2 regions of the Streptomyces sp. WY228 genome follow, and region 1 is predicted to be linked to the other one. Evidence: predicted binding sites of a transcription regulator. Region 1 holds the regulator's gene; the other holds the start of a gene.

Region 1 (15,848 bases):
GGTCCGGGGTCTGCGGTCCCAGGCGCCGCCCGGGGTCTTCCGCGCGGTCAGGGCGAGGGCCGTCACGGCGACGGCCGGGGCGGTCAGGATCAGCAGGAAGATGCCGAGAGTCAGGTCCAGTGCGCGCTCGGCCGTCGCGTGTGGCAGGAAGCGGTCAGCCGCCCGTCCGGCCCGGTCGCTGAGGCCGGCCAGGCGGGCGGCGGGGCGCGAGGGGAAGTGGCTCCTGGCCGTACCGCTCACTGCGGGGCGGGGGTGGGGCTCCTGTTCGTACGGATCGTGCGCGTCGTGCGGGTCGCGAGAGTCGCGCGGGTCGCGCGGGTCGTGCGGACGGGGGTCGCGCGGCTCCGCGGCGTACGGCTCGGAGCGGGGGCGGGGCGGCCGGCCCCGGTTCTTCTGGTTCTTCCGGTTCTTGTGGCTCCTCTGGTTCTTCTGTCGTACGCGCGGCTTCCTCGCGTTCTGCATCGCGCCCGCCCGGGGTTCGAGGTTCGATGGTGTGACGATCCACGGTGAAACCTGCCGGTCGGTGACGGTTGCGTCCGTCTCACGGCATTTTGTGACAGAACGATCCCATGGTGGGACGGTGGGGTGGGTGGTGCGCGCGGGGTGTGGCGTGCGCGGATGGGGTGGTGGGGCGGCGCTGTCAGCGCAGATGTGCTCGGGATAAGCACTTAAGTTGAGTGTGAGCGACTCAGGTCTGTTGACTCCTGGGTCGGCGTCATGCATTCTTGAGTCAGATCCACTCAAGTAGTCAGTTGGAGGAATTGAAATGGCACGTGCGGTCGGCATCGACCTGGGCACGACTAACTCCGTCGTCAGCGTTCTCGAAGGCGGCGAGCCCACCGTCATCACCAACGCCGAAGGCGCCAGGACCACGCCGTCCGTCGTCGCCTTCGCCAAGAACGGCGAGGTGCTCGTCGGCGAGGTCGCGAAGCGCCAGGCGGTCACCAACGTCGACAGGACCATCCGCTCCGTCAAGCGCCACATGGGCACTGACTGGAAGATCGACCTGGACGGCAAGAGCTTCAACCCGCAGCAGATGAGCGCCTTCATCCTGCAGAAGCTGAAGCGCGACGCCGAGTCCTACCTGGGCGAGAAGGTGACCGACGCGGTCATCACCGTCCCGGCGTACTTCAACGACTCCGAGCGTCAGGCGACCAAGGAGGCCGGTGAGATCGCGGGCCTGAGCGTCCTGCGCATCGTCAACGAGCCGACCGCCGCCGCCCTGGCGTACGGCCTCGACAAGGACGACCAGACGATCCTCGTCTTCGACCTCGGTGGCGGCACCTTCGACGTGTCCCTCCTGGAGATCGGCGACGGCGTCGTCGAGGTGAAGGCCACCAACGGTGACAACCAGCTCGGTGGTGACGACTGGGACCAGCGCGTCGTCGACTACCTGGTGAAGCAGTTCGCCAACGGGCACGGCGTGGACCTGTCCAAGGACAAGATGGCTCTCCAGCGTCTCCGCGAGGCCGCGGAGAAGGCGAAGATCGAGCTCTCGTCCTCGACCGAGACCACGATCAACCTGCCCTACATCACGGCGTCCGCCGAGGGCCCGCTGCACCTGGACGAGAAGCTCACGCGCTCGCAGTTCCAGCAGCTGACCGCGGACCTCCTGGACCGCTGCAAGACCCCGTTCCACAACGTCATCAAGGACGCGGGCATCCAGCTCTCCGAGATCGACCACGTCGTTCTCGTCGGTGGCTCCACCCGTATGCCCGCCGTCGCCGAGCTCGTCAAGGAGCTGACCGGCGGCCAGGAGGCCAACAAGGGTGTGAACCCGGACGAGGTCGTCGCCATCGGCGCCTCGCTCCAGGCCGGTGTCCTCAAGGGCGAGGTCAAGGACGTCCTGCTCCTCGACGTCACCCCGCTGTCCCTCGGCATCGAGACCAAGGGAGGGATCATGACCAAGCTCATCGAGCGCAACACCACGATCCCGACCAAGCGTTCCGAGATCTTCACGACGGCCGAGGACAACCAGCCGTCCGTGCAGATCCAGGTCTACCAGGGCGAGCGCGAGATCGCGGCGTACAACAAGAAGCTCGGGATGTTCGAGCTGACCGGTCTGCCGCCGGCCCCGCGCGGTGTGCCGCAGATCGAGGTCGCCTTCGACATCGACGCCAACGGCATCATGCACGTCGCCGCCAAGGACCTCGGCACCGGCAAGGAGCAGAAGATGACCGTCACCGGCGGCTCCTCGCTGCCGAAGGACGAGGTCAACCGGATGCGCGAAGAGGCCGAGAAGTACGCGGAGGAGGACCACGCCCGCCGCGAGGCCGCCGAGTCGCGCAACCAGGGCGAGCAGCTCGTCTACCAGACGGAGAAGTTCCTCAAGGACAACGAGGACAAGGTCCCCGCGGACGTCAAGACGGAGGTGGAGACCGCTGTCGGCGAGCTGAAGGAGAAGCTCAAGGGCGAGGACTCCGCCGAGATCCGTACGGCCACCGAGAAGGTCGCGGCCGTCTCCCAGAAGCTGGGCCAGGCGATGTACGCCAACGCCCAGGCCGAGGGTGCGACCCCGGGCGCCGAGGCCCCGGGCGACGGCCAGGCCAAGGCCGACGACGACGTCGTCGACGCCGAGATCGTGGACGACGAGAAGGACACCAAGGGCGGTGCGGCGTGACCGAGGAGACTCCGGGCTTCGAGGAGAAGCCCGACGTCCCCTCCGGCGCCACCCCTGATGACGCCGAGCCGAAGGCTGCCGCACCCTCCGAGGAGGAGGCGGCGGTCCCGGCCGGGGAAACCGACCCGACCGTCGGTCTGACCGCACAGCTGGACCAGGTACGCACCGCGCTCGGCGAGCGCACCGCGGACCTCCAGCGGCTGCAGGCCGAGTACCAGAACTACCGCCGCCGCGTCGAGCGGGACCGGGTGACGGTCAAGGAGATCGCTGTCGCGAACCTCCTGTCCGAGCTCCTGCCCGTGCTCGACGACGTCGGCCGCGCGCGGGAGCACGGCGAGCTGGTCGGCGGCTTCAAGTCGGTCGCCGAATCGCTGGAGACCACGGTCGCGAAGCTGGGCCTCCAGCAGTTCGGCAAGGAGGGCGAGCCCTTCGACCCGACGATCCACGAGGCCCTGATGCACAGCTACGCGCCGGACGTCACCGAGACGACCTGCGTGGCGATCCTGCAGCCGGGGTATCGCATCGGCGAGCGCACCATCCGCCCCGCGCGGGTGGCCGTCGCCGAGCCGCAGCCGGGCGCCACGCCCGCCGCGGCGAAGGAAGAGAAGAAGGCAGATGACGAGGAGAGCGGTGGCACCGAGGAGGTCTGACGGCAACGCGTCTGATCACCACGGTGCACACCGACCGGCCCGGCGGCCGGCCCACGGGCCGGCCGCTCGGCCGATCGTCCGGAAGGAGGGACGTCGATGAGCACGAAGGACTTCGTCGAGAAGGACTACTACAAGGTCCTCGGCGTCCCGAAGGACGCCACCGACGCCGAGGTCAAGAAGGCGTACCGGAAGCTCGCCCGCGAGTTCCACCCGGACGCCAACAAGGGTGACGCCAAGGCGGAGGAGCGTTTCAAGGAGATCTCCGAGGCGAACGACGTCCTCGGCGACCCCAAGAAGCGCAAGGAGTACGACGAGGCGCGCGCACTCTTCGGCAACGGCGGCTTCCGGGCCGGTCCCGGTGGTGCGGGCGGCAACTTCAACTTCGACCTGGGCGACCTCTTCGGCGGAGGCGCCCCGGGCGGCGGACAGGGCGGTGCGGGCGGCGGCTTCGGCGGCGGCGGAGGCGGTCTCGGCGACGTCTTCGGCGGGCTGTTCAACCGCGGCTCCACCGGCACCCGGGTCCAGCCGAAGCGCGGCCAGGACATCGAGTCCGAGGTGACGCTCAGCTTCACCGAGGCGGTCGACGGGGCCACGGTCCCGCTGCGGATGTCCAGCCAGGCGCCCTGCAAGGCGTGTTCCGGCACCGGCGACAAGAACGGCACCCCCAGGGTCTGCCCGACCTGTGTCGGCACCGGCCAGGTCTCGCGCGGCAGCGGCGGCGGCTTCTCGCTCACCGACCCCTGCGTCGACTGCAAGGGCCGGGGCCTCATCGCCCAGGACCCCTGCGACGTCTGCAAGGGCAGCGGCCGGGCGAAGTCGGCGCGCACCATGCAGGTGCGAATTCCGGCGGGCGTCTCCGACGGCCAGCGGATCCGGCTGCGCGGCAAGGGCGGTGCGGGCGAACGCGGCGGTCCGGCCGGCGATCTGTACGTCGTCGTCCACGTCGACGCCCACCCGGTCTTCGGCCGCAAGGGCGACAACCTCACGGTCACCGTGCCCGTCACGTACCCGGAGGCGACCCTCGGCGGCGAGGTCAAGGTGCCCACGCTCGGCGGTCCGCCGGTCACCCTGAAACTTCCCGCCGGCACCCCCAACGGGCGTACGATGCGCGCCCGGGGCAAGGGTGCGGTGCGCAAGGACGGCACCCGCGGCGACCTGCTGGTCACCGTGGAGGTCGCGGTCCCCAGGGACCTGGGCCAGGAGGCCAGGGACGCCCTGGAGGCCTACCGGAAGGCGACCGCGGACGAGGACCCGCGGGCGGAACTGTTCCAGGCTGCGAAGGGAGCTTGAGATGGACGGCCGTCGACGCAATCCGTACCAGCTGACCGATGAGACCCCGGTGTACGTGATCTCGATCGCGGCCCAGCTCTCGGGGCTCCACCCGCAGACGCTGCGCCAGTACGACCGTCTCGGCCTGGTCTCCCCGGACCGTACGGCCGGGCGCGGCCGGCGCTACTCGGCCCGCGACATCGAGCTGCTGCGCACCGTGCAGCAGTTGTCGCAGGACGAGGGCATCAACCTCGCGGGCATCAAGCGGATCATCGAGCTGGAGAACCAGGTGGCCGCGCTCCAGCAGCGCGTCGCCGAGCTCTCGGCGGCGGTGGACGGTGCGGCGGTCGCCATGCAGCAGCGCGAGGCCCAGGTGCACGCCTCGTACCGCCGGGACCTGGTGCCGTACCAGGACGTGCAGCAGACCAGCGCGCTGGTGGTCTGGCGGCCTAAGCCGAAGCGGCCGACGGACTGAGCGGGAGACCCTTCAGGAGCACGCCCACGGGGCCGGGAGAGCGTTCGGTCGCTCTCCCGGCCCCTTCGCGTGTCCGGGGGTGTGGGACGGCGCCTACGGCAGGAATTCGCTGATCGTCTCGACCGCCATCATCCACATCGGCTGGCCGCCGGTGCCGAACGCGGCGGCCAGGGCGTAACCGATCGCCGCGTCGAGCGGCTCGACGGCGGCCCCGTCGCGCCATTCGGCGATCACCCGCCGGTCGCCGTTCGAGGAGAAGTCCCCGATGTGCTTGCCGTCGCGGGTCAGCCTGCTGCTCGCGATCGAGTCGGGCACGAGGCGGTAGGACGTACCCGCGCAGCGGACGTCGACCCGGTAGGAGCGGCGGCGGAGCTTGCCCTTCCCGGGCTTGATCGTGGCGTCCCGGCCGTCGACGGTGAGGGTGAGCCGGCGGGGGTCGCGGGTGCCGATGACGATGTGGGCGTCGGCCTCGGCGCCGGGGGCGCGGGTGAGGACGACGCGGGGGATTCCCTCGCCGCTCACGATGAGTATCTCGGCCTGCTCGCCGGTGAGTTCGACCAGGATGTCCCCGTGGTGGTCGTCCTCGGCGGCGGCGGGCAGGGGGGTGGTGTCGGTCATCCGGTCTTCGTGGTCCTTCTGTCGCGCGGGAGGTGTTCGCCAGGTCGGTCAGGACTGGCGTACGGAATTCTCGCAGGACGCGACGGAGGCCGGGCCGTCAGGAATCCTCTTCCAGGATTCCCGACCGCGCGATCAGATAGCCGAGTTGTGCCCGGCTGTTACTGCCGAGCGCGGCGCTGAGTTTGGCTATGTGGGCGCGGCAGGTGCGGACGTTCATCCCGAGGCGGCGGGCGATGGCCTCGTCGACGTGCCCCTCGACCAGCAGTTTGGCGATGGAGAGGCGGACGCCGGAGATGCCTTCCGGGCCCGGGTCGTAAGGAATCTGGTCCTGCAGAGGGACCGCGCGGTGCCAGAACTGTTCGAAGACCTTGACGAGATATTTCACGATGCCGGGATGGCGCAGTTCGAGGGCCACGCTCCGGTCGTCCGTGGCGGGGATGAACGCGACGGTGTGGTCGAAGATCATGAGGCGTTCTATGAGTTCTTCGAGCGTCCGGATCTCCATCTTGCTCTCCGCCATGCGGGCGACGTAGTTGAGAGTCCCCTGACTGTGGCGAACGGTGTGCTGATAGAGGGTGCGCATGGAGACGCCGCGCTCCATGAGCGTGTTTCCGCGCTCCATGGCGATGTTCAGCGCGTCTTCGCTGCGCCCGCCCCCGGGCTGGATGGTGAGCACTTCCGACTGGCACTCGGAAAGGGCCAGCGCTATGGAGGCGTTGATGCGGTTGACGCCTTCGACGACCGTGATGGCGTGCGTGATCGGTGGAGCCTGGGTGCTGACGGCCATGAAGGGTTCGAACGCCTCGGTGAGTTCCACCGAGAGTCGTCTTCGCTCCTGGATCTCCCGCTCGATGGGGTGAAGTCGCTGCGTGAGAGCCGCATACGCCGGTACCGGACGCAACCATGTGGGATCGTCGGGGTCGGGATGCAGTAGGGCGAGCTCCAGCAGGCACGGCGCCGCTTCCGCCTCGGCGCGGGCTACCTTTCCCACGCTCAGCGCGCTCGTGTAGAGCCGCGCCCCCTCGTCGCACAAAGTGGTGACAGAGTGGGGATGTGTCGCTTTTGTTCTATTCGTGGTCAATTCTCCACCCCCCAGGAACATGCATCAGCAGGAACATGATGCATCGATTCTGTGGTTTGACGTGCCTTGATGAGCCATCGTCTTGTGATGCGGGGGAGAGGAAACCTTGGAAGTGAGGACGAAGCCCACTATGAGTAAGAAAATGCTTCGCTCGGTGCTTGCCGTGGCCTTCTCCGCCGGGCTGGTCTCCGTGGCTCTCGGGGCCCTGAGCCTGGAAGGAGATGGCGACCGTGCGATCGGAGTCTCGTCGCATGCCGCGCCGCCTCCCGACCTGGCCTGGGATACGGCGCCTGCGAAGCAGGCGGGAGCCGCTGAAGGTGTCGGCGTGCCGCCCGATATGGGCTGGGACTTCGCCCCGGTCGAGACGGACCGCGCATGAGCACCCCGCCGGACGACCGCACCTTCCGGCGCGAGATGGCTACCGCCTATCGCTCAGGGTGGCATTTCATCGATCTGCTCACGGCCCTCCCCCGCCGTGGCGACTCGTTGATGGTCACCCTGTTCGGAGAGCCGATCGTCGTGGTGATGGAAGAGGACGAGGACGTCCGCGCCTATCGCTGTCTCCGTCGGCCCCGCGGTGCGCCGCAGCCGGTCCGCTGCGCCGTCAGGTACGGCATGATCTTCGTCAATCTCGATCAGCGGGACCACGAGCTGTTCGACGCAGAACCCCTTTCCGCCACCCCCCGCAGCGCCTGAGCGATTCCCCCGTCGTCACCTGTCGCTCCAGGCGCTTCCCCCACACAGCGGCGCCACCGTGACCTGAACACGGTGGCGCCGTTGTGCTGTTCCGGGCCGGAAGCGGAAGCGGGAACCCGGCCGTTCGCGGCCGGACGGTCTCAGGCCCTGCCGAGCGCCCGGTCGAGGGTGATCTCGATGACGACCCGGGTCGGGTTGATCCGCGGCGGACGGCCGTAGCGCTCCTCGTGGCGGGCCTCCGCGTCCTTGACGGTCTCCGGCTCGGTGCGGACGACCGCGCGGCCCTCCAGGGTCGCCCAGCGGGCCCGGTCGATCTGGCAGACCGCCACGCGTGCCCCGTCGGGGCCGGCGGCGCGGATGTGGGCGACCTTGCGGCTGCCGCCGTCGGTGATCACGCGCGCCACCCCGGCCTCCGGGTCGTACGTCACGCACACCGGGACCACGTGCGGCGTGCCGTCCGGGCGGGGGGTCGTCAGGGTGGACAGGTGGCTCTCGCGCCAGAACGCGACGTATTCGGGGGAGGGGTTGCGTACGTCTGCCATGGGGGCAGCGTACGAGGGCCGCCGCCGAGGGTTCACAGCGCGTGCGATCAGTGCCTTGAGTGGAATAGACTCAACTTTGTGCACGTTGATTAAGTCAATGCATGAGGTATGCCTGACCCCCAGCTGCGAGGAGGAGTAACCACACGTGGACGCCGAGCTGACCAACAAGAGCCGGGACGCCATCAACGCGGCCACCAGCAGGGCCGTGAAGGACGGGCACCCCGACCTGACCCCGGGGCATCTGCTGCTCGCGCTGCTGGAGGGTCAGGACAACGAGAACATCGTCGATCTGCTCGCCGCCGTCGAGGCCGATCTGGCGCTGGTGCGCGGCGAGACCGAGCGGCTGCTCGGCGGGCTGCCCAGCGTCACCGGTTCCACCGTGGCCCCGCCGCAGCCCAACCGCGAGCTGCTCGCCGTCATCCAGGACGCCGCCCAGCGGGCGAAGGAGCTGGGCGACGACTACATCTCCACCGAGCACCTGCTCATCGGGATCGCCGCGAAGGGCGGCCGTGCCGGTGAGATCCTCGAAGGGCAGGGGGCCGGCGCCAAGAAGCTGCTGGCCGCGTTCGAGACGAGCAGGGGAGGGCGCCGGGTGACCACACCCGACCCGGAGGGCCAGTACAAGGCCCTGGAGAAGTTCGGCACCGACTTCACGGCCGCCGCGCGCGAGGGCAAGCTGGATCCGGTCATCGGCCGTGACCAGGAGATCCGCCGCGTCGTGCAGGTGCTGTCGCGCCGGACGAAGAACAACCCCGTGCTCATCGGTGAACCCGGCGTCGGGAAGACCGCCGTCGTCGAGGGGCTCGCGCAGCGCATCGTCAAGGGCGATGTTCCGGAGAGCCTGAAGAACAAGCGGCTCGTCTCGCTCGACCTCGGGGCGATGGTCGCCGGCGCGAAGTACCGCGGCGAGTTCGAGGAGCGGCTGAAGACCGTCCTCTCCGAGATCAAGGAGAGCGACGGCCGGATCATCACCTTCATCGACGAGCTGCACACCGTCGTCGGCGCCGGCGCGGGCGGCGACTCCGCCATGGACGCGGGCAACATGCTCAAGCCGATGCTGGCCCGCGGCGAGCTGCGGATGGTCGGCGCGACGACGCTCGACGAGTACCGCGAGCGCATCGAGAAGGACCCCGCCCTGGAGCGCCGCTTCCAGCAGGTGCTGGTCGCCGAGCCGTCCGTCGAGGACACCATCGCGATCCTGCGCGGGCTCAAGGGCCGTTACGAGGCCCACCACAAGGTGCAGATCGCGGACTCGGCGCTGGTGGCCGCCGCCACCCTCTCCGACCGTTACATCACCTCCCGCTTCCTCCCCGACAAGGCCATCGACCTGGTCGACGAGGCCGCGTCCCGGCTCCGTATGGAGATCGACTCCTCGCCGCTGGAGATCGACGAACTCCAGCGCTCCGTCGACCGGTTGCGCATGGAGGAGCTGGCGCTCAAGAACGAGTCCGACGCCGCCTCCAAGCAGCGCCTGGAGAAGCTGCGCCGCGACCTCGCCGACAAGGAGGAGGAGCTGCGCGGCCTCAACGCCCGCTGGGAGAAGGAGAAGCAGGGCCTCAACCGGGTCGGTGAGCTCAAGGAGCGCCTCGACGAGCTGCGCGGCCAGGCCGAACGTGCCCAGCGCGACGGTGACTTCGACGCCGCTTCCAAGCTGCTGTACGGGGAGATCCCGGGCCTGGAGCGGGAGTTGGAGGAGGCCGCCGAGGCGGAGCAGGAGGCGTCCAAGGACACCATGGTCAAGGAGGAGGTCGGCCCGGACGACATCGCGGACGTGGTCGGCGCCTGGACCGGCATTCCGGCCGGCCGGCTGCTGGAGGGCGAGACCCAGAAGCTGCTGCGGATGGAGAGCGAGCTCGGCAGGCGGCTGATCGGGCAGAGCGAGGCCGTGCAGGCCGTCTCCGACGCCGTACGGCGGACCAGGGCGGGCATCGCGGACCCCGACCGGCCCACCGGGTCGTTCCTCTTCCTCGGGCCCACCGGCGTCGGCAAGACCGAGCTGGCCAAGGCGCTCGCGGACTTCCTGTTCGACGACGAACGGGCCATGATCCGCATCGACATGAGCGAGTACGGCGAGAAGCACAGCGTCGCCCGGCTCGTCGGCGCCCCGCCCGGTTACGTCGGGTACGAGGAGGGCGGCCAGCTCACCGAGGCCGTCCGCCGCCGCCCGTACAGCGTCGTGCTCCTGGACGAGGTGGAGAAGGCCCACCCCGAGGTCTTCGACATCCTGCTCCAGGTCCTCGACGACGGCCGGCTCACCGACGGCCAGGGCCGCACGGTCGACTTCCGCAACACCATCCTCGTCCTCACCTCCAACCTCGGCAGCCAGTTCCTCATGGACCCGCTGGTCAAGCCCGAGGTGAAGAAGGAACAGGTGCTGGAGGTGGTGCGGGCCTCCTTCAAGCCGGAGTTCATCAACCGGCTCGACGACCTGGTGGTCTTCTCGGCGCTCTCCGGCGACGAGCTGGCGCACATCGCCGGGCTCCAGATCGACCGGCTCGCGGCCCGGCTGGCCGACCGGCGGCTCACCCTCGACGTCACCCCGGAGGCGCTGGCCTGGCTCGCCCAGGAGGGCAACGACCCGGCGTACGGGGCGCGGCCGCTGCGCCGGCTCATCCAGACGGCGATCGGCGACCGGCTCGCCAAGGAGATCCTGTCCGGTGAGGTCCGCGACGGTGACACCGTACGGGTGGACCGGGCCGAGGACGGACTGGTCGTCGGCCCCGCCTCGTAACCGCCGGTCACCGGCCGTCGCAGGCTGTGGGTGAAAGCCCGGCGGATCCCGTTCCCACGCGCTGTCTGTCAGCTTGTGGCGGATCGGGACCGCCGGGGCTTGCCATGCCCCGCCCGCCATGGGAGAGGATGGCCGCCTACCGCACGAAGGGAAATAACGGTGAGCATCGATCCGTCCTCGATTCCTAATTTCGGGGGCCAGCCCGAACCGCAGGCGGCAGGACCGGAGGGCCCCGTCGTCCCTGACCAGGACCTCGTCAAGCAGCTCCTGGACCAGATGGAGCTGAAGTACGTCGTCGACGACGAGGGCGACCTCGCGGCGCCGTGGGAGGAGTTCCGGACCTACTTCATGTTCCGGGGCGAGGACGAGCAGCAGGTCTTCTCGGTCCGTACGTTCTACGACCGCCCCCACGCGCTCGACCAGCGTCCCGTCCTGCTGGACGCGATCGACGACTGGAACCGTCGCACCCTGTGGCCCAAGGTCTACACCCACGCCCACGAGGGCGAGGAGGGCGAGGCGGGCTCCGTCCGGCTGATCGGTGAGGCGCAGATGCTCATCGGCACCGGCGTCAGCCTGGAGCACTTCGTCTCCTCGACGGTGAGCTGGGTGCGCGCCTCGATCGAGTTCGACAAGTGGCTCGTCGAGCGCCTCGGCATCCAGCCCGCCGAGGACAAGAAGGACGGCGAGGAGCCCGCGGGCGCCTGACGCCACGGTCCACCTCAGCGGCCCGGGAGGGGGTCATCACGACCGCCTCCCGGGCCGTCGCCGTATTTCACCCCAGCCGCCCCAGCCGCTCGACCGCCTCCTCCAGCACCTCGTCCTTCTTGCAGAACGTGAACCGGACCTGGCTGCGCCCGGCCTCCGGATCGTCGTAGAAGACCGAGTTCGGCACCGCCGCCACCCCGCAGCGCTCCGGCAGCGCACGGCAGAAGGCGTAGGCGTCCTCGTCGCCGAACGGGGCGATGTCGGTCGTGATGAAGTACGTCCCCTCCGGCTCGTACACCCGGAAGCCGGCGGTGCGCAGGCCCTTCGCCAGCAGGTCGCGCTTGCGGTGCATGTCCTCGCGGAAGCCGGTGAAGAAGGCGTCGGGCAGGGCGAGCGCCTCGGCGACGGCGTACTGGAACGGGCCGCCGCTGACGAAGGTCAGATACTGCTTCGCCGCGCGCACGGCGGCCACCAGGGGCGCGTCCCCGGTGACCCAGCCGATCTTCCACCCGGTGTACGAGAACGTCTTGCCGGAGGAGGAGATGGAGACCGTGCGCCCGCGCATTCCGGGGAGCGCGGCGATCGGGTGGTGCGCCCCCGTGAAGACCAGGTGTTCGTAGACCTCGTCGGTGACCACCAGGAGGTCGTGCTCCACCGCGAGGTCCGCGATGCCGGCCAGTTCGTCGGGGGTGAGGACCGTGCCGGTCGGGTTGTGCGGGGTGTTCAGGAGCAGCAGGCGGGTGCGCGGGGTGATCAGGGTGCGCAGTTCGTCGAGGTCCGGGCGGAAGTCCGGGGCGCGCAGGGTGAGCGGTACGCGCTGGGCGCCCGCCATCGCGATGCAGGCGGCGTACGAGTCGTAGTACGGCTCGAACGCGATGACCTCGTCGCCCGGTTCGAGGAGGGCGAGCAGCGAGGCGGCGATCGCCTCGGTGGCCCCTGTCGTCACCAGGACCTCGGTCTCCGGGGACCAGGTCAGGCCGTAGAAGCGCTCCTGGTGGGCGGCGACGGCGGCACGGAGCTCCGGGACGCCGGGGCCCGGCGGGTACTGGTTGCCGTGGCCGGCGCGCAGTGCCCGTACCGCCGCCTCCCGGATCTCCTCCGGACCGTCGGTGTCGGGGAAGCCCTGGCCGAGGTTGATGGAGCCGGTGCGCACGGCCAGCGCGGACATCTCGGCGAAGATCGTCGTACCGAACGCGGCGAGGCGGCGGTTGAGCAGCGGTCGTTCCTGCGCCGGGTTCCCCCGGGTCGCTCGTCCCTGTGTCATGGGCGCCATCCTGTGCCGAAGCTCTGGAGTTGCTCAAGTCCGCTTTGGCGCCCGAACGGGCGGGGCATCCCCCTGTCACACAACAACGGGGAAGCGACGGGGGACCTCGCTTCGGGGGAAGAAAGGCGGGTGGGGGCCATGGGCGTCTTCATCGCGATAGTGATCGCCGCGGTCGTCGTCGGCGGGCTGGTGACCGTCCTGCGGAAGACCGGTGGCGGGAGCGGCTCGGCGTCGAGGTCCGGACGTCGGCGTTCCGCGAGCAGTTCCTCGGCCGGTGGCGCCGGCGCCGGCTGGTGGGCGGGCGGCACCGACTCGGGCTCGTCCTGCGGAAGCGGCGACTCCGGCAGCTCCGGCGGGCATTCCGGCGGCCACTCCTGCGGCGGCGGCTCGTCGTGCGGCGGTGGCGGAGGCGGCTGCGGCGGGGGTGGCAGCTGATCCGGCCACCGCCGCACGGTCACCGACAGTGACCCGGCACCGGGCGTTCGGAGGGTGAACTCCCTCCGGACGCCTTTTTGTTGAGCGACGCGGACGTTTTCGGTTGAACAAGTGAACCCGTGGGCCCCCGAGGGGATGGAAACCACGGCAAGTTGGGCGAAAGCGCTGTGAGTGCGGCGTACTTCGTGATTCCCTCGTTGAAGAGAACATTCAGCCCTCGGACCCCAGTTGGACCGGATCGGGCGCTCCCCACCTCCCACGCGCAGTCACCCGGGGGCGTCCTGCTGTCCCTGCGTGTCCATGTGTGTTTGCGGAGCCCACCCATGCTCACCACCCTCCAGACGGCCTATTCCGATACCCGCGCCGCCGACCTGGCCTGGACGCTGGGCCGGGAGCCGCTGCCCGCCCTGGCGGTCCTCGATCTCCGGCTCGACGGCGCCGAACTCCAGCTGAGGCTGCTCGGCGCCTCCCACCAGGTCCTCCTCCAGGAGGACCGCGGAGTCTGCTCCGAGACCGTGGCCTGTATGCCCGGCAGCAGCACCCCCCTGCCCCTCGGCGTCGCGAAGCGGCTCGGGGACTGGGAGTACGAATTCGCCGCGCGCGTCGAGACCCTGACCCAGGGGCAGTTCGCCGGACGGGCGCAGGAACTGCTCGCCCTGGTGAGCGACCACCCGCACGGGCTGGCCGGCACCTTCCCCGGCAGCCCGTACGCCTTCACCGCGATGCTCGCCCAGCGCACCGAGGGCCAGGTGCGGTGGCGCACCTGGCACGCGTATCCGCAGGAGGGGCAGTTGGTGGTGACCCGGACCCGGGTGGGGGTGCGGATTCCCGCGCCCGCGGCCTGAGCGGCAGGGGCACTTACACCCGTGTGGGTGACAAGGTGCGACGGTGTCGTGACGTAGCGTTCGCACCATGATCGACCAGCAGATGGCGCTGCGAGGGGGCGCGGCGCGGCTTCCCGTACGGCCGAGGACCGGCCGGTTCCTCGTGCTGGCCGCCGTCTTCATCTGTGCCGCCTGCGGTCTCGTCTACGAGCTCGAACTGGTCGCGCTCGCCTCCTACCTGATCGGCGACTCGGTCACCCAGGCCTCCGTCGTGCTCTCGGTGATGGTGTTCGCGATGGGCATCGGCTCGCTACTCGCGAAACGTTTGTGCTGCCATGCCGCCGTCGGTTTCGGCATGGTCGAGGCCGCTCTCGCGCTGATCGGCGGCTCCTCGGCGCTGGTGCTCTACGCCTCGTTCGCCTGGCTCGGCGAATCGCAGTACGCCCTGGTCGGGTTCTCGCTGGCGATCGGGGTGCTGATCGGCGCGGAGATCCCGCTGCTGATGACGCTGATCCAGCGCGTCGACCGGCAGGACGCGGGCGGGGCCGTCGCCGATCTCTTCGCCGCCGACTACGTGGGCGCGCTCGTCGGCGGGCTCGCGTTCCCCTTCCTGCTGCTGCCGATGCTGGGGCAGTTGACCGGTGCGCTGCTCACCGGCGCGATCAACGCGGCGGCCGGCGGCGCTCTGGTCCTGTGGGTGTTCCGGCGCGACCTCAGCTCCCGTTCCCGGTGGCTCCTGATCCTGGTCAACGTCGCGGTGATCACGGTCCTGGCCACCGCCACGGTGCTGGTCGACGACTTCGAGCGGGCGGCGCGCCGGGCGGTGTACGGGGACCAGGTGCGGGTCGCCGTGCAGACCGGGGTGCAGGAGGTCGTCCTGACCGGCGCCGACCGCGATTCCCTCGGCCTCTATCTGGACGGCCGGCTGCGGGTCAGCGCCCGTGACGAGTACCGCTACCACGAGGCGCTGGTGCACCCCGCGATGAACGGGCCCCGCGCCCGCGTGCTCGTCCTGGGCGGCGGCGACGGACTCGCCGCCCGTGAGGTGCTGCGGTACGAGGACGTCCGCGCGGTCACCGTCGTCGAGCTGGACCCGGCCGTCACCCGACTGGCCCGCACCGACCCCGCCCTCTCCGAGCTGAACGACCACGCCTTCCGCGACCCGCGGCTCACCGTGGTCGACGCGGACGCGTTCCCCTGGCTCCGGTCCGACCGGGGCCGCTACGACGTGGTGATCTCCGACCTCCCGGACCCGGGCATCACCGCCAGTACGAAGCTGTACTCCGCCGAGTTCTACGGGCTGGTCGCCGAGGCGCTGGCCCCGGACGGGCGGCTCGTGGTGCACGCCGGGCCGCTGGGCTCCCGGCCGCAGACCTTCTGGACTGTGGAGGCCTCGATGCGCGCGGGCGGCCTCGTGACCCGCCCGTACCGCGTCACCGGCCGGTACGCGGGTCTCGCCGCGAGCCCGGACCGGGGCGGCGGCGACGCACGGGAGCGGGAGGACTGGGGTTTCCTCCTCGCCGGGCCGGGCGGCCCGGTGCCGGGGCCCTCGCTGGCCGTTGGAGGGCCCGAACCGCGGTCGCTGGGGGGCCGGGAGCTGCGCGAGGGGGCGCGGGCCGCGGGCGAGGCCCGGCTGCCGGGGCTCGCCCCGTCCACGCTGATCCACCCGCGGTACCGGGAGGACGCGTGAGCCCGGCCGTGCTCCCCGGCGGCGGTCCTCGGGTTTCGGTGGCCGAAGCGCTGACGTCCTGGGCCGGGGCCGATTAGGCTCGGTTGCCATGGAGCATGAGGTGTTCGTTCCGGTTCCCGTCCCGACTCTGCTGCGCACGCTGGGCGATCCCGCCCGGGTCGCCCGTTGCGTCCCCGGTCTCCAGCAGGACGCCGACGCGGCGTCGCCGCTGGCGGGCCGGCTGAAGCTCAGGGCCGGCGGCCACACCA
Region 2 (15,848 bases), 1.3 Mb from region 1:
CGGCGTGCGGCGCGGGGCGGAACGCGGGCCCGTCCGGCTCCTGGTCGCCCGGACCGGTCTCGGCCGGGCGCTCGTGGCGGTCGGGGCCGATGGCGTACGGGTCGGCCTGCGCCGGGACGGCGGGGTCCGGCAGGGGCTCCTGGCGGGCCGGGTCGACCGGGTCGACCGGGGTGGCCGGGGTGGCCGGGGTGGCCGGGGTGGCCGGGTCGCCCGGCGGCTTCGGCAGGCGGACCTGCAGCGTGATCTCGGACTCCGACTCGACGTCCGGCTCGGTGCCCGGCCCGGTGTCGGTGCCCGGCCCGGTGTCGGTCGCGGCGGCGGGCTCGGCTTCGGGCTCGGCCCCCGCGAACGGCTGCTGTGCGTCCTGCTCCTGCGGTACGGCGGTGGCTTCCGGGGTCTCGTCGGCCCCTGCCTCCCCGGCTGCGGCGTTCTCGGCGGCGTTCTCACGGATCGTCCGCTCGGCGGCGGCGATCATCGGGTCCACGGCGGGCAGCGCCTCGGCCTCCGGCTCGGCGGCCGGCCCCGGGGCGGTCACCTCGTCGCGGTCCGACGGGTCAAGCAGGTCCGACGGGTCCGACAGGTCCGACGGGTCCAGCGGGTCCGACGCGGCCTCGGCCGGCGTGCCCGGCTCCGGCGCGGCCGCCGGGAGCGGTGAACGCCGGGGCAGGGCATTGGAGTTGGCCTCGGCCACCGAGCCCGGCAGGTTGAGCGTGGGCGCGTCGCCGGGCAGTTGCACGGCGGGCGGGGTGGCGGCGGGCAGGGTCTTGGGCAGCAGGGCCTGCGGCAGGACGACGACGGCCGTCACTCCACTCCCCTTCTGCTCGCGCAGCTGGACCCGTACGCCGTGCCGGGCGGCCAGCAACGACGTCACCTGGAGACCGAGTCCGGCGCCGTCGGCATTCTGTTCACCGGCCTCGAACGAGGCCGGGTCGGCCAGCCTGGCATTCAGCTCGTCCATCCGGACCGCCGACATGCCGATGCCCTCGTCCGACACGGAGAGCATCACCTCACCGCTCTCCAGCAGCCAGCCGGACAGCTCGACATGGGAGTCCGGCGGCGAGAAGGAGGTGGCGTTCTCCAGGAGTTCGGCCAGCAGGTGGCTGAGGTCGTCGGCGGCGAACCCGGCGATCTGGGCGTGCGGCGGCAGGGACTGGATGGTCACCCGCTCGTACCGCTCGATCTCGCTGACGGCGGCGCGCGCCACGTCGACCAGCGGGATCGGACCGGCGTGGCCGTGGCCGTGCTCGGCGCCCGCGAGGACGAGCATGTTCTCGCTGTGGCGGCGCATGACCGTGGCCATGTGGTCCAGCTTGAACAGGGTGGCCAGGCGCTCCGGATCCTGCTCGCGCTCCTCCAGCCCCTCGATGACGCCGAGCTGCCGCTCGACCAGGCCGAGGGTGCGCAGGGAGAGGTTGACGAAGGTGTGGTTGACCGTGTTCCGCAGCTGCTCCAGCTGGGTGGTCAGCTCGGCGGTCCGCTCCCGGAGTTCGGTCCGCTGCCGGTCCAGGGTCTCCCGGCTCTTGATCAGGCCGGACCGTTCGGCGGTGAGGCTTTCGACGCGTCCGCCGAGGTCCTGGTGCAGGGTGGTGAGCCGGCCGTGCAGGGCGTTCATCGACCGTACGACCTGGGCGAACTCGTCGTTGCGGCCGGTGTAGCGGACCGGTTCGGCGTTCTCGGGGTCCTCGGCGAGGCGGGCGGCGCCGATACGCAGGACGGCGAGCGGCTGGGTGAGGGTGCGGGCGACGGCGGTGGAGACGCCGACGGCGAGCAGGAAGCAGCCGCCGAGCAGGGCGATGCTCAGTTCGAGGGCGGTGACGTCGTCGTCGCGCAGGCCCTCCAGATGCCGGACCTGGCCGGTGGTCAGGGCGGACTCGACGCTGCGCATCCGGTCGACGCGGGCGGAGAGCGCGGCCTCCAGCTTCCTGGGGCTGACCCTGCGCTCGGCGTCCGAGAGTTCGGGGCGGTCGGTGAGGCGGGTGAGGTACTTCTCCGCGTCGTTGACCTCGGGTCCGGTGACGGTGGCGGAGAGCTTGTCGCGGGCCTCCGGGTCCGCCGCCTGGTCGAAGTCGGCGAGCGCGGCCAGCTCCCGGACGCGGGCCTGCTGGGCGGCGGCGCTCAGCTCGTCGCGTTCGCGGTCGGCCCGGGTGGCGTCCTCGTCCTGGGTCTGCACGGGCAGCCCGGTGAAGGGATCGGTTCGCGGGGCCGTCGGCTCGGGGCTGGGCACGGCGAGCGCGGCGAGGAGGAGCCCGCGGGTGGCGGAGGCCTGTTCGGACGCGCCGCCGAGGGTGAGCGGGGCCCGGGTGGCGTCGGCGGCGCGCGGCGGGGTCTTCTCCGCCAGTTCGGCGGCGATGCCGTGCAGCTTGGCGATGACGTCGGAGTACGCCTGGTGCGCCTCCAGGGCCGAGCCCTTGCCGGTCAGCGCGTCACGGCGCAGCGAGGCGACCGTCGAGAGGTCACGGCGCAGGGCCGCGGAGGCCGCCTCGTGGATCTCGTCGATCTGCTGGTCGACACGGGTGGTGCGGGCGGCGCGGTTCTTCGCGCCGTCCTTGTCGTCGGCGTCCTCGTCGCGGCCGTCGGCGATGTACGCGGTGACGGCGTCACGTTCGTCGGCGAGGGAGTGCGCGAGGGTGACCGCCTGCTGGTTCAGCTCGGCGAGGGTGACCAGCCGCTGGGACTCGGTCAGATCGGCGGAAGCCCCGAGCGCGGCAGGGGCGCCCGCCGCCAGGACGATGACGCCGACGACCGCGACACCGGCGACCAGTCGGCTGCGTACCCGCACGGTCCGCTTGTCCGCGCCGGGTGCCGGAGGCGTCGCCCCGGAACCGTCGCGCGTCGTGCCCTTGCTCCGCGGCCGCTTCTTCTGCACCGGTGCTCGCAATCTTGACTCGTCCACCCTTGAAGCAGAGGTGACGCACGGTCACATGGAAGGGCGCCCCGCTCCTGGTACGGCTTCCGACCATTCCAGCGCTTATGAGAGGGGGGCGCGCATCAACCGCTCCGCCACTCGAAGGAGTGAACATCACTCCGGAGTTGGCGAACAAGTCTGCCCTGGTGCGTCTCTGACCATGCGTGGACCATGGGGTGGAACTTCCGCTCCGCCTTTGGCAGGATGCCCGCCCGCAATCGGTCCGGAGCAGCTCCTTCCGGCCGGTGCGCACCCTTTGACCTGCTGGTACAGGCCATATCCGGTCGCGTGCGGGGACGGTGAAGGGCTCGTGCAGACTGGCTGTATGCGCATCGAACTCGCCACCGTTCCCGGCAGTCCCGAACGCCCCAACGAGGACTGGGCGTCCGGGTCTCTTCCCGCGTCCGGCCAGGGTGGGGTGCTGGTCCTGCTCGACGGCGTCACCCCGCCGCGCGGGGACGACGGTTGTGTGCACTCGGTCCCGTGGTTCACCGCACGGCTGGGCGGCGCGCTGGTGGAACTGTCCGGTTCCCGCCCTGATCTGACCCTGACCGGGATTCTGGCGGCGGCCATCTCGCGTACAGCCGACGCCCATCGGGTCACCTGTGACCTTTCTCACGTGCGTACGCCTCAGGCGACCGTGGTCCTGGCGCGTTGGAACGAACAGGCGATCGAGCACCTGGTGCTCTCCGACTCGGCCCTGCTGCTGGAGTCCTCCGACGGTACGGTCCGGGCGGTTCTCGACGACCGGCTGGACCGGCTGCCGCCGGGCTCGCTCGCGTCGCACGAGATCGCCGACTCCACGGTCCGCAACAAGGAGGGCGGCTTCTTCACGGCCGCCGCGGATCCGTCGGTGGCCGCGCGGGCGGTGACGGGCAGCACCCCGGCGGCCGGCGTCCGGGCCCTCGCCGCGCTCACGGACGGGGCGAGCCGCTGGACGGAGGTGTTCGACGAGGGCGACTGGGCGGGCGCGCTGGGGCTGCTGCGGAAGGCGGGGCCGCAGGGGCTGATCGACCGGGTGCGGGAGCTGGAGCTCGCCGACGTGGAGGCGGGGCGGGTACGGCTGGGACGGAGCAAGACGCACGACGACGCGACCGCGCTCCTGGTGGAGTTGGGCTAGCGGCCGCAGGCCGGTTCGGGCATCCCGCGCCGCAGGCCGGTTCGGGCATCCCGCGCCGCAGGCCGGTTCGGGCATCCCGCGCCGCAGGCCGGTGCCGCGGGCCCGCGCGGCAGGCGGGTCAGCTCTCCGCGCGGCTGTTCAGCTGGTGCAGCAGCCGGGCCAGCTCGGCGATCTCGGCCCGGTCCCAGTCGGCCAGCTTGCGCACATAGCGCCCGCGACGGGCGTCCCGGACGCTGCGGAAGCGGGCCAGGCCGTCGTCGGTGAGGTGGACGAGCCAGGCGCGCCCGTCGGCCGGGTCGGGCTCGCGGGCCACCAGCCCGAGGTTCTCCAGGGAGTGCAGCTGGCGGCTCACGGTGGCCTTGCCGACGCCGAAGTAGGCGGCCAGATCGGTGGCCCGCTGCCGGCCCGCCGCCTCCAGGCGGACGAGCAGTCCGTAGGCGGCGGGCTCCAGTTCGGGGTGGACCTCCCGGGCCATCTCGCCCGAGCTGGCCCGCGCCCGGCGCAGGAACACCGCCAGCTCGCGCTCCAGCGCCAGGAACTCATGGTCCACGCCGCTCTCGTCGGGCGTGCCCGGCTCCGGCTCGATGTCGTTCCCGCGCACGTCGGTACCCCTCATACGGTGCCCTGCCGATTCCTGCGGCGTCCTGCCGATCCCCACGGCGTACCGCCGATTCCCACGGCGTCCCGCCGGTGAAGGTTTCGTCCGCGACCGGTCGGCCCCGCAGCCCGGACAGTATTCCGCAGAAGGGGACCGACGGCGGCACCTGAACCCGCTTCCCCACCCAGGTCACCGGGCTCTTCGCGGTCCGAGGCCCCACTATGCACCCAGCGTATACATGCTGTGTATAGTCCTCGGCGTACCGCACGCCTGTGCGGATTTCCGCACAGAGGAGTGATGCGTCGTGCCCAGAAAGATGCCGTTGTCGGGGATGGGGTTGGCCGCGGCGCTGGTGACGGCGCTCACACTGACGCTGAGCGGCTGCTCGATGGACACGACGGCACCGGGCTCGGCACGGGGCGAGGCGGCCTCGGACGCCAAGGGCTCGTTCGGTCCGGTGGACTGCCGCAAGGCCAAGTGCATCGCCCTGACCTTCGACGCGGGCCCGGGCAAGGACACACCGAGGCTGCTGGACATCCTCAAGGAGAAGAAGGTGCACGCCACCTTCTTCCTGCTGGGCAAGCACCACGTCATCAAGCACCCCGACGTGGTGCAGCGCATCGAGGACGAGGGCCACGAGGTCGCCAACCACACCTGGACGCACCAGGTCCTGACCGACCGGAAGCCGGACGAGATACGGGCCGAGCTGGAGAAGACACAGCTGGCCATCGAGAAGATCACCGGCAAGAAGCCCCGGCTGATGCGCCCGCCGCAGGGCCGCACCGACGACACGGTCTCGGAGATCAGCAAGGACCTGGGGCTCTCCCAGGTGCTGTGGAGCGCCACCGCCAAGGACTACTCGACCAACGACTCCGCGCTGATCAAGAAGCGGATCCTGGACCAGGCGAGCAAGGACGGCATCATCCTGCTCCACGACATCTACAAGGGCACCGTGCCCGCCGTGCCCGGGATCATCGACGCGCTCCAGAAGGACGGCTACACCTTCGTGACCGTCCCCGAGCTGATGGCCCCCGCCGAGCCGGAGCCGGGCACGATCTACCGCCCCTGAGCCCCTGAGCCCCTGAGCCCCTGAGGAACGGTCCGGAGCCCGGCCGGCCCTCACGGCACGCGGAACGGCCCGCCCCCGTTGACTCGGGAAGCGGGCCGTCCGTACCGGTCGCGCACCTGATGCCGCGCCCGTCACTGCGTGGCGGTCAGGCCGCGGCCGGGATCCTTTCCGCCGGGGCCGAGGCCGGGGCGAGGGCGATCTCCAGCACCTGGCGGACGTCGGTGACCGGGTGGACGTCCAGCTTCTCCAGCACCTCGGCCGGTACGTCGTCCAGGTCGGCCTCGTTGCGCTGGGGGATCACCACGGTGGTGATGCCCGCGCGGTGGGCCGCCAGCAGCTTCTGCTTGAGGCCGCCGATCGGCAGCACCCGTCCGGTCAGCGACACCTCACCGGTCATCGCCACATCCGTACGGACCAGCCGTCCGGAGAGCAGCGAGGCCAGCGCGGTCGTCAGGGTGATACCGGCGCTCGGGCCGTCCTTGGGCACCGCGCCCGCCGGGAAGTGGATGTGCACACCCCGGTCCTTGAGGTCCGCGACCGGCAGCTCCAGCTCCGCGCCGTGCGACCGCAGGAAGCTCAGCGCGATCTGCGCCGACTCCTTCATGACGTCGCCGAGCTGACCGGTCAGGGTCAGTCCGGACGCCCCGGTCTCCGGATCGGCGAGCGACGCCTCGACGAAGAGGACGTCACCGCCCGCCCCGGTCACCGCGAGCCCGGTGGCCACGCCCGGCACCGCCGTACGGCGCTCGGCCGGGTCCTGGGCGGACTCGGGCACGTGGTGCGGCCGGCCGATGAGGCCGCGCAGATCCGCGTCGGTCACCGTGAACGGCAGCTCGCGGTCGCCCAGTTCGTGCTGGGCCGCGACCTTGCGGAGCAGCCGGGCGACGGCCCGCTCCAGATTCCGTACGCCCGCCTCGCGGGTGTACTCGCCGGCCAGCTTGCGCAGCGCCGACTCCTCCAGAGCGACCTCGTCCTTCTCCAGACCCGCCCGTTCCAGCTGGCGCGGGAGCAGGTGGTCCCGGGCGATGACGACCTTCTCGTCCTCGGTGTAGCCGTCGAGCCGGACCAGCTCCATGCGGTCGAGCAGGGCCTCGGGGATGGCTTCGAGCACGTTGGCGGTGGCGAGGAAGACGACGTCGCTGAGGTCGAGCTCGACCTCCAGGTAGTGGTCGCGGAAGGTGTGGTTCTGCGCCGGGTCGAGCACTTCGAGGAGGGCGGCGGCCGGGTCGCCCCGGAAGTCGGAGCCGACCTTGTCGATCTCGTCGAGCAGGACGACCGGGTTCATCGAACCGGCCTCCTTGATGGCCCGCACGATGCGTCCGGGGAGGGCACCCAAGTACGTACGCCGGTGGCCGCGGATCTCCGCCTCGTCCCGGACACCGCCGAGCGCGACCCGGACGAACTTGCGGCCCATGGCGTGCGCGACGGACTCGCCGAGCGAGGTCTTGCCGACGCCGGGCGGCCCGACGAGGGCGAGGACCGCGCCGCCACGGCGGCCGCCCACCACACCAAGACCCCGGTCGGCACGGCGCTTGCGCACCGCCAGGTACTCCGTGATGCGCTCCTTCACGTCGGCGAGGCCGGCGTGCTCGGCGTCCAGGACCTCCTGGGCGCCGCGGATGTCGTAGGCGTCCTCGGTCCGCTCGGTCCACGGCAGTTCGAGGACGGTGTCCAGCCAGGTGCGGATCCAGGCGCCCTCGGGCGACTGGTCGCTGGAGCGCTCCAGCTTCTCGACCTCCTTGAGCGCGGCCTCGCGGACGTGCTCGGGCAGGTCGGCGGCCTCGACGCGGGCCCGGTAGTCGTCGGACTCGTCCTCCGGGTCGCCGTTCAGCTCGGCGAGCTCCTTGCGTACGGCGTCGAGCTGGCGGCGCAGCAGGAACTCGCGCTGCTGCTTGTCGACGCCGTCCTGGACGTCCTTGGCGATGGACTCGGCCACGTCCTGTTCGGCGAGGTGCTCGCTCAGCCACTGGATGGCGAGCTTCAGCCGGGCGATCGGGTCCACGGTCTCCAGGAGCTGGACCTTCTGGGCGGTGGAGAGGAACGGCGAGTATCCGGAGTTGTCGGCGAGCGCGGAGACGTCGTCGATCTGCTGGACCCGGTCCACGACCTGCCAGGCGCCGCGCTTCTTCAGCCAGCTGGTGGCGAGCGCCTTGTACTCCTTGACGAGTTCGGCGGCGGATCCGGGCAGCGGGTCGGGGGCGGCGGTGTCGAGGACGGTGCCCTCGACCCAGAGCGCCCGGCCGGGGCCGCTGGTCCCGGCGCCGATGCGGACCCGGTCACGGGCCCGGATGAGCGCGCCCGGGTCGCCGTCCGACAGGCGTCCGACCTGCTCGACGGTGCCGAGGACGCCGGTCCCCGTGTACGTACCGTCGATCCGCGGGACCAGCAGCACCTCGGGCTTTCCGCCGCCGGGGCGGGCGGCGGCCTGCGCTGCCTCGACGGCGGCGCGGACCTCGGTGTCGGACAGGTCGAGCGGCACCACCATGCCGGGCAGGACGACCTCGTCGTCGAGCGGCAGCACGGGCAGGTCGATCGGTGTGAACGCCTGGGACTCGTTAGTCATGATCTCCCCTTCGGCAGGCAAGTTGAGCTATGTGGACTCAATGCTCCTGAGCCGCCGAATGTTCCCCAGGGCCTGTTCGCTCTGAGCGATCAGCCACGCAGGCTCCGCCCGTCTACGGGAGCACCGCGGGGCGGACGCTTGTTCCCGCCCCGCGGAGTGCGGAACCCGCTGGCACTCGGCCCGGGCGGCGGGACAGGATGGCGGACACCGACCACCACGACCGGAGACCGGAGAGACCCACGATGTCTGCGACGGCCGCGACGCCCTCGACGCCCGCCCCCGACCCGCTGCCGACGCGCCCGGCCGACGCCCCCGTCGTCCTCGACCGCCGCGAAGGGCCGTTCGGCGAGGTCGTGCTGCGGGAGCGCGGGGAGCACTTCGAGATCATCGCCAACGGCTGCTTCCTGATGGACACCTCCGACGGGCGCTCCGAGCGGCTGCTGATCGACGCCGCGCTCGCGGCGCTGCCCGCCGGACGGACGGGCCCCTCGGTGCTGATCGGCGGCCTGGGCGTCGGCTTCTCCCTGGTCCGGGCCGCCGAGGAGGAGCGCTGGGGGCGGATCGCGGTCGTGGAGCGGGAGCAGGCGATCGTGGACTGGCACCGGGGCGGGCCGCTGGACCGGATCTCCGGGCCCGCGCTGGCGGACCCGCGGACCGAGATCCTGCACACGGATCTCGTCGCCCACCTCCGTACGGCCACGGAGCGTTACGACGCGCTCTGCCTGGACATCGACAACGGGCCCGACTGGACCGTCACGGAGGACAACGGACACCTCTACTCCGCCGCCGGTCTGGCGCACTGCCACGACCGGCTGACCCCGGGCGGCGTGCTCGCCGTCTGGTCCGCTCAGCCGTCGCCGGCCTTCGAACAGGCGTTGCGGAATGCCGGGTTCAGCGGGGTTAGGACGGAAGAGGTGGCCGTTGCCCGAGGTGTGCCCGACGTGGTCCATCTCGCACTCCGGGCCGCCTGAACCCCCCTCCCGGTATGCGGGACCCGGCGGTGGCACGGGCCAACCGGCACAAGGGCGACGATCCGGTTGCCCGGTGGGCGTGAACTCGCACGGCCGGGCAACACCCTGCGTAGCCGGGAGCCCTCCGCTGCCTTTACGCTGCTGACCGGCACACGGGATCACCCACGAAAACCACGAGCGAAGACCGTGCCTTGCGGGGGAATGGCTCCCGCGAGAACGGGCAGGGGCGGGGCGATGGAACAGACACACACCACCCACAACGGCGTCGCGGCCACCCCGGGGGCTCAGCGCCGGGTGCTGGTGGTCGAGGACGACGCCACGATCGTCGACGCCATTTCCGCCCGGCTGCGGGCGGAGGGCTTCCTGGTGCAGACCGCGCTGGACGGCCCCGCGGCCGTGGACGCGGCCGAGGCCTGGCAGCCCGACCTGATGGTGCTCGACATCATGCTTCCGGGCTTCGACGGCCTGGAGGTCTGCCGCCGGGTGCAGGCGCAGCGTCCGGTACCGGTGCTGATGCTCACGGCACGCGACGACGAGACCGACATGCTCGTCGGGCTCGGGGTCGGCGCCGACGACTACATGACCAAGCCGTTCTCCATGCGGGAGCTGGCCGCCCGGGTGCACGTGCTGCTGCGCCGGGTGGAGCGGGCCGCGCTGGCCGCCGTGACCCCGCGCAGCGGGATACTGCGCCTGGGTGAGCTGGAGATCGACCACGCGCAGCGCCGGGTCCGGGTGCGCGCGGAGGACGTCCACCTCACGCCGACCGAGTTCGACCTGCTCGTCTGCCTCGCCAACACCCCGCGCGCCGTGCTCTCCCGGGAGCAGCTGCTGGCCGAGGTGTGGGACTGGGCGGACGCCTCGGGCACCCGCACGGTCGACAGCCACATCAAGGCGCTGCGCCGGAAGATCGGCGCGGAGCGGATCCGTACGGTGCACGGCGTGGGCTACGCCCTGGAGACTCCGGCGCCATGACCTGGCCAGGGCCCGGAATGCGGCCCTTCTCCATCAAGGCCAAGCTCGGCACGCTCGTCGTGGTCTCGGTGTTCATCACCACCGGGCTGCTGATCGTCGCCCTGCGGACCCGGACCGAGTTCCAGTTCATCACCGTGTTCTCGGTGATCGCGACGCTGCTGATCACGCAGTTCGTGGCGCACGGTCTGACCGCGCCGCTGGACGAGATGCGAGCGGTGGCCCGGTCGATCTCGCACGGCGACTACACGCGCCGGGTGAGCGGCGCCGGGCGGCGGGACGAGCTGGGCGATCTGGCGCAGACGATCAACCGCATGGCGGACGATCTGGAGGCGGAGGACCGGCACCGCAAGGAGTTGGTCGCCAATGTCAGCCATGAGCTGCGTACGCCGATCGCGGCGCTGAGAGCCGTGCTGGAGAACGTGGTGGACGGGGTGTCCGCCGCCGATCCGGAGACGATGCGCACGGCGCTGAAGCAGACGGAGCGGCTGGGCCGGCTGGTCGAGACGCTGCTGGACCTGTCGCGGCTGGACAACGGGGTGGTGGCGCTCAAGTCACGCCGTTTCGAGGTGTGGCCGTATCTCTCGGGCGTACTGAAAGAGGCCAATCTCGCGGCCTCCCAGCGACGTCTGTCGTCGGGCTCGGGCAATCACTCCCGTACGGACGTCCATCTGCACCTGGACGTCTCGCCGCCGGAGCTCACCGCGCACGCGGACGCCGAGCGGCTGCACCAGGTGGTCGCCAACCTCATCGACAACGCCGTCAAGCACAGCCCGCCGCACGGCCGGGTGACGGTGCTCGCGCGGCGCGGGGTGTATCCCGAGTCGCTGGAGCTGGAGGTCATGGACGAGGGGCCCGGCATCCCGGAGGCGGAGCGCCACCGGGTGTTCGAGCGCTTCAACCGGGGCCAGGCGCCGTCCCCGCACGGTCCGGGCAGCGACGGCGGTACGGGACTGGGTCTGGCCATCGCCCGCTGGGCGGTCGATCTGCACGGCGGCCGGATCGGGGTGGCCGAATCCGCGCGGGGTTGCCGCATCCAGGTCACCCTCCCGGGAATCCCCGAGCAGCGCGGTTGACGGCGTCGTTGACATAGGGTCGAACCGGAAGGGCACGTTCATCCGTGTCCTGCCAGCTGGGGACCGCAAGGGGATACGGTCGGAGGACCGTACCCACGGTCCTGCGTACCCGGAGTGCAGTGGAACCTCGCTTGTTTCCCGCCATTTCCTGCGCCGAAACCCGCCCTTCGATGTGATGTGCACGACGAAGCACCGGCCCGGTCTGCAAGGAACGGTTCGGGGGGCGTAGCCTTGATTTCCGCTGTCCATCACCTTGTGAAGCGGAAGAGGGCGGTTGCCGCCGTGTCGTCTCAGTCCCCCAGTAACTCGAGCATCTCGACCGACCAAGCCAGCCCGGGCACCAACCCGGCCGCGGCTTTCGGCGCCAATGAATGGCTCGTCGACGAGATCTACCAGCAGTACCTCCAGGATCCCAGTTCGGTCGATCGCGCCTGGTGGGACTTCTTCGCCGACTACAAGCCGGGTGCCACCGGCACGGCGGACAAGCCCGCTCCCGGCGCCGGGGCCTCGGGGGCTCCGGCGGCCGAGGCCGCGCCCGCCCCGGCGGCCGCTCCGGCTCCGGTGAAGGCCGCGCCCGCAGCCGCTCCGGCGGCTCCCGCGCAGCCCGCCCCGGCCAAGGCCGCCCCGGCGGCCCCGGCCCCGGCGAAGCCCGCGGCGGCGAAGCCCGCCGCCGCGCCCGCCAAGCCCAAGGCGAAGGCCGACGAGTCCACCGAGGCCCCGGCAGGACCGGAGTACGTGACGCTGCGCGGCCCCTCGGCCGCCGTCGCGAAGAACATGAACGCCTCGCTGGAGCTGCCGACGGCCACATCCGTCCGCGCGGTCCCGGTGAAGCTGCTCTTCGACAACCGCATCGTCATCAACAACCACCTCAAGCGCGCCCGCGGCGGGAAGATCTCCTTCACGCACCTCATCGGGTACGCGATGGTGCAGGCCCTCAAGGCCATGCCGTCGATGAACTACTCCTTCGCGGAGAGGGACGGCAAGCCCACCCTGGTCAAGCCGGAGCACATCAACCTGGGTCTGGCCATCGACCTGGTGAAGCCGAACGGCGACCGCCAGCTGGTCGTCGCGGCCATCAAGAAGGCCGAGACGCTCAACTTCTTCGAGTTCTGGCAGGCGTACGAGGACATCGTCCGGCGCGCCCGCATCGGCAAGCTCGGCATGGACGACTTCACCGGCGTCACCGCCTCGCTGACCAACCCCGGCGGGATCGGCACCGTCCACTCGGTGCCCCGCCTGATGCCCGGTCAGGGCCTCATCATGGGCGTCGGCGCGATGGACTACCCGGCGGAGTTCCAGGGCACCTCGCAGGACACCCTCAACAAGCTCGGCATCTCGAAGGTCATGACGCTCACGTCGACCTACGACCACCGGGTCATCCAGGGCGCCGCCTCCGGCGAGTTCCTGCGCGTCCTCTCCCAGCTGCTGCTCGGCGAGAACGAGTTCTACGACGAGATCTTCAAGGCGCTGCGCATCCCCTACGAGCCGGTCCGCTGGCTCAAGGACATCGACGCCTCGCACGACGACGACGTCACCAAGGCCGCGCGGGTCTTCGAGCTGATCCACTCCTACCGGGTCCGCGGCCACGTCATGGCCGACACCGACCCGCTGGAGTACCACCAGCGCAAGCACCCCGACCTCGACATCACCGAGCACGGCCTCACCCTGTGGGACCTGGAGCGGGACTTCGCGGTCGGCGGGTTCGCCGGCAAGACGATGATGAAGCTCCGCGACATCCTCGGTGTGCTCCGCGAGTCGTACTGCCGCACCACCGGCATCGAGTTCATGCACATCCAGGACCCGAAGCAGCGCAAGTGGCTCCAGGACCGGGTCGAGCGCCCGCGCCCGAAGCCCGAGCGCGAGGAGCAGCTGCGGATCCTGCGCCGGCTGAACGCCGCGGAGGCGTTCGAGACCTTCCTGCAGACGAAGTACGTCGGCCAGAAGCGGTTCTCGCTGGAGGGCGGCGAGTCCGTCATCCCGCTGCTCGACGCGGTCATCGACTCCGCCGCCGAGGCCCGCCTCGACGAGGTCGTCATCGGCATGGCCCACCGCGGCCGGCTGAACGTCCTGGCGAACATCGTCGGCAAGTCGTACGCCCAGATCTTCCGCGAGTTCGAGGGCAATCTCGACCCGCGCTCGATGCACGGCTCCGGCGACGTCAAGTACCACCTGGGCGCCGAGGGCACCTTCACCGGTCTGGACGGCGAGCAGATCAAGGTCTCGCTGGCCGCCAACCCCTCGCACCTGGAGGCGGTCGACCCGGTCCTGGAGGGCATCGCCCGCGCCAAGCAGGACATCATCAACAAGGGCGGCACGGACTTCACGGTCCTGCCGGTCGCGCTCCACGGCGACGCGGCCTTCGCGGGCCAGGGCGTCGTCGCCGAGACGCTCAACATGTCGCAGCTGCGCGGCTACCGCACCGGCGGCACCGTGCACGTGGTGATCAACAACCAGGTCGGCTTCACCGCCGCCCCGGAGTCCTCGCGCTCCTCGATGTACGCCACCGACGTGGCGCGCATGATCGAGGCGCCGATCATCCACGTCAACGGCGACGACCCGGAGGCCGTGGTCCGCGTCGCGCGGCTCGCCTTCGAGTTCCGGCAGGCGTTCAACAAGGACGTCGTGATCGACCTCATCTGCTACCGCCGCCGCGGTCACAACGAGGGCGACAACCCGGAGTTCACCAACCCGCAGATGTACACCCTGATCGACAAGAAGCGCTCGGTGCGCAAGCTCTACACCGAGTCGCTGATCGGTCGCGGCGACATCACGCTGGAAGAGGCGGAGCAGGCGCTCCAGGACTTCCAGGGCCAGCTGGAGAAGGTCTTCGCGGAGGTCCGCGAGGCCACCTCGCAGCCCGCCTCCCCGCACGTCCCGGAGCCGCAGGCCGCGTTCCCGGTGGCCGTGGAGACCGCGGTCTCCGCCGAGGTCGTCAAGCGGATCGCCGAGTCGCAGGTCAACATCCCCGAGTCGATCACCGTCCACCCCCGTCTGATGCCGCAGATGCAGCGTCGCGCGGCCTCGGTGGAGAACGGCACGATCGACTGGGGCATGGGCGAGACCCTGGCCATCGGTTCGCTGCTGATGGAGGGCACCCCGGTCCGGCTCGCCGGCCAGGACACCCGCCGCGGCACGTTCGGCCAGCGCCACGCGGTCCTGGTCGACCAGGTCACCGGCGAGGACTACACCCCGCTGCTGTACCTGGCCGACGACCAGGCCCGGTACAACGTCTACGACTCGCTGCTCTCGGAGTACGCGGCGATGGGCTTCGAGTACGGCTACTCGCTGGCCCGTCCGGAGTCGCTGGTCATCTGGGAGGCCCAGTTCGGTGACTTCGTCAACGGCGCGCAGACCGTCGTCGACGAGTTCATCTCCTCGGCCGAGCAGAAGTGGGGCCAGACCTCCGGCGTCACGCTGCTGCTGCCGCACGGCTACGAGGGCCAGGGCCCGGACCACTCGTCCGCCCGCCCGGAGCGCTTCCTCCAGATGTGCGCGCAGGACAACATGACGGTCGCGATGCCGACCCTGCCGTCGAACTACTTCCACCTGCTGCGCTGGCAGGTGCACAACCCGCACCACAAGCCGCTCATCGTCTTCACCCCGAAGTCGATGCTGCGTCTGAAGGCGGCGGCCTCGTCCATCGAGGAGTTCACCACCGGCGGCTTCCGCCCGGTGATCGGCGACGCGTCGGTCAAGGCCGAGGACGTCCGCAAGGTCGTCTTCGTCTCCGGCAAGCTGTACTACGACCTGGACGCCGAGCGGGAGAAGCGCGGCGACACGGAGACGGCGATCATCCGCCTGGAGCGCCTGTACCCGCTGCCGGGTGCGGAGATCCAGGCCGAGATCGCGAAGTACCCGAACGCCGAGAAGTACCTCTGGGCGCAGGAGGAGCCGGCGAACCAGGGTGCGTGGCCGTTCATCGCGCTCAACCTGATCGACCACCTGGACCTCGCGGTCGGCTCGGACGTGCCGCACGGCGAGCGCCTGCGCCGCATCTCGCGGCCGCACGGCTCGTCCCCGGCGGTCGGCTCGGCCAAGCGCCACCAGGCGGAGCAGACGCAGCTGGTCAACGAGGTCTTCGAGGCCTGATCATTCACACGGGACCGTGCGAACGCCCCGGCCCTCCCACCGCGAACCTTGCGGGGGAGGGCCGGGGCGTTTTCTGATCGGCCGGGTCAGATCGGCTGAGGCTCGAAGTCCCAGTAGGGCCGCTCGCCCGACGCCAGGAACCGGGCTTGGCCGTGTTCCTTCCCGGACGTCCGGGCGAACATCTGCGCCACTTCGTCGGTGAGCAGCCCGGCCTCCCGCGCAAGGCCCGTCGTCCGCAGGTCCAGGGCGAGCCCCGCCTTGAGACCTGCCGTCAGGATGTGATCACCGCCAACGGCGTCTTCGGCCCGTTCCAGAGCCTCGCGTCCCAGCTCGATCGCACCCTCGGGATCGCCCGTGGCAGCACGGGCCGAGGACGCGTTGACAGCGCAGCCGATGCTCCAGGGATGGTCCGCGCCCAAGACGGCCGCCATCGCCGTCCGTGTCTCCTCACCGATTACCCGTGCGGCCTCGTGCTCGCCGAGGGTCCG

What was found. Region 1 encodes HspR, which represses chaperone genes until heat shock. Its sites were predicted from a motif close to TTGAGNNNNNNNNNCTCAA; they were not measured.
Region 2: the regulator HspR is predicted to act here: its motif matches at 8,278-8,296, upstream of lon (endopeptidase La).

What each region holds. Positions count from the first base shown of each region.
Region 1 is NZ_CP079114.1:4,499,311-4,515,158, forward strand. It holds gene KV381_RS19720 (sugar transferase) at 1-240, opposite strand, end outside; gene dnaK (molecular chaperone DnaK) at 767-2,620, shown strand; gene grpE (nucleotide exchange factor GrpE) at 2,617-3,270, shown strand; gene dnaJ (molecular chaperone DnaJ) at 3,367-4,560, shown strand; gene KV381_RS19740 (heat shock protein transcriptional repressor HspR) at 4,562-5,014, shown strand; gene KV381_RS19745 (hypothetical protein) at 5,108-5,632, opposite strand; gene KV381_RS19750 (hypothetical protein) at 5,730-6,734, opposite strand; gene KV381_RS19755 (hypothetical protein) at 6,844-7,092, shown strand; gene KV381_RS19760 (hypothetical protein) at 7,089-7,409, shown strand; gene KV381_RS19765 (pyridoxamine 5'-phosphate oxidase family protein) at 7,550-7,951, opposite strand; gene clpB (ATP-dependent chaperone ClpB) at 8,097-10,682, shown strand; gene KV381_RS19775 (YbjN domain-containing protein) at 10,842-11,387, shown strand; gene KV381_RS19780 (pyridoxal phosphate-dependent aminotransferase) at 11,455-12,651, opposite strand; gene KV381_RS19785 (hypothetical protein) at 12,790-13,086, shown strand; gene KV381_RS19790 (DUF2617 family protein) at 13,410-13,931, shown strand; gene KV381_RS19795 (polyamine aminopropyltransferase) at 13,999-15,600, shown strand; gene KV381_RS19800 (SRPBCC family protein) at 15,689-15,848, shown strand, end outside.
Region 2 is NZ_CP079114.1:5,847,350-5,863,197, reverse strand. It holds gene KV381_RS25825 (nitrate- and nitrite sensing domain-containing protein) at 1-2,866, opposite strand, end outside; gene KV381_RS25820 (hypothetical protein) at 3,231-4,025, shown strand; gene KV381_RS25815 (MarR family winged helix-turn-helix transcriptional regulator) at 4,144-4,626, opposite strand; gene KV381_RS25810 (polysaccharide deacetylase family protein) at 4,940-5,692, shown strand; gene lon (endopeptidase La) at 5,838-8,255, opposite strand; gene KV381_RS25800 (spermidine synthase) at 8,498-9,226, shown strand; gene KV381_RS25795 (response regulator transcription factor) at 9,461-10,198, shown strand; gene KV381_RS25790 (HAMP domain-containing sensor histidine kinase) at 10,195-11,271, shown strand; gene KV381_RS25785 (multifunctional oxoglutarate decarboxylase/oxoglutarate dehydrogenase thiamine pyrophosphate-binding subunit/dihydrolipoyllysine-residue succinyltransferase subunit) at 11,554-15,360, shown strand; gene fxsT (FxSxx-COOH system tetratricopeptide repeat protein) at 15,447-15,848, opposite strand, start outside.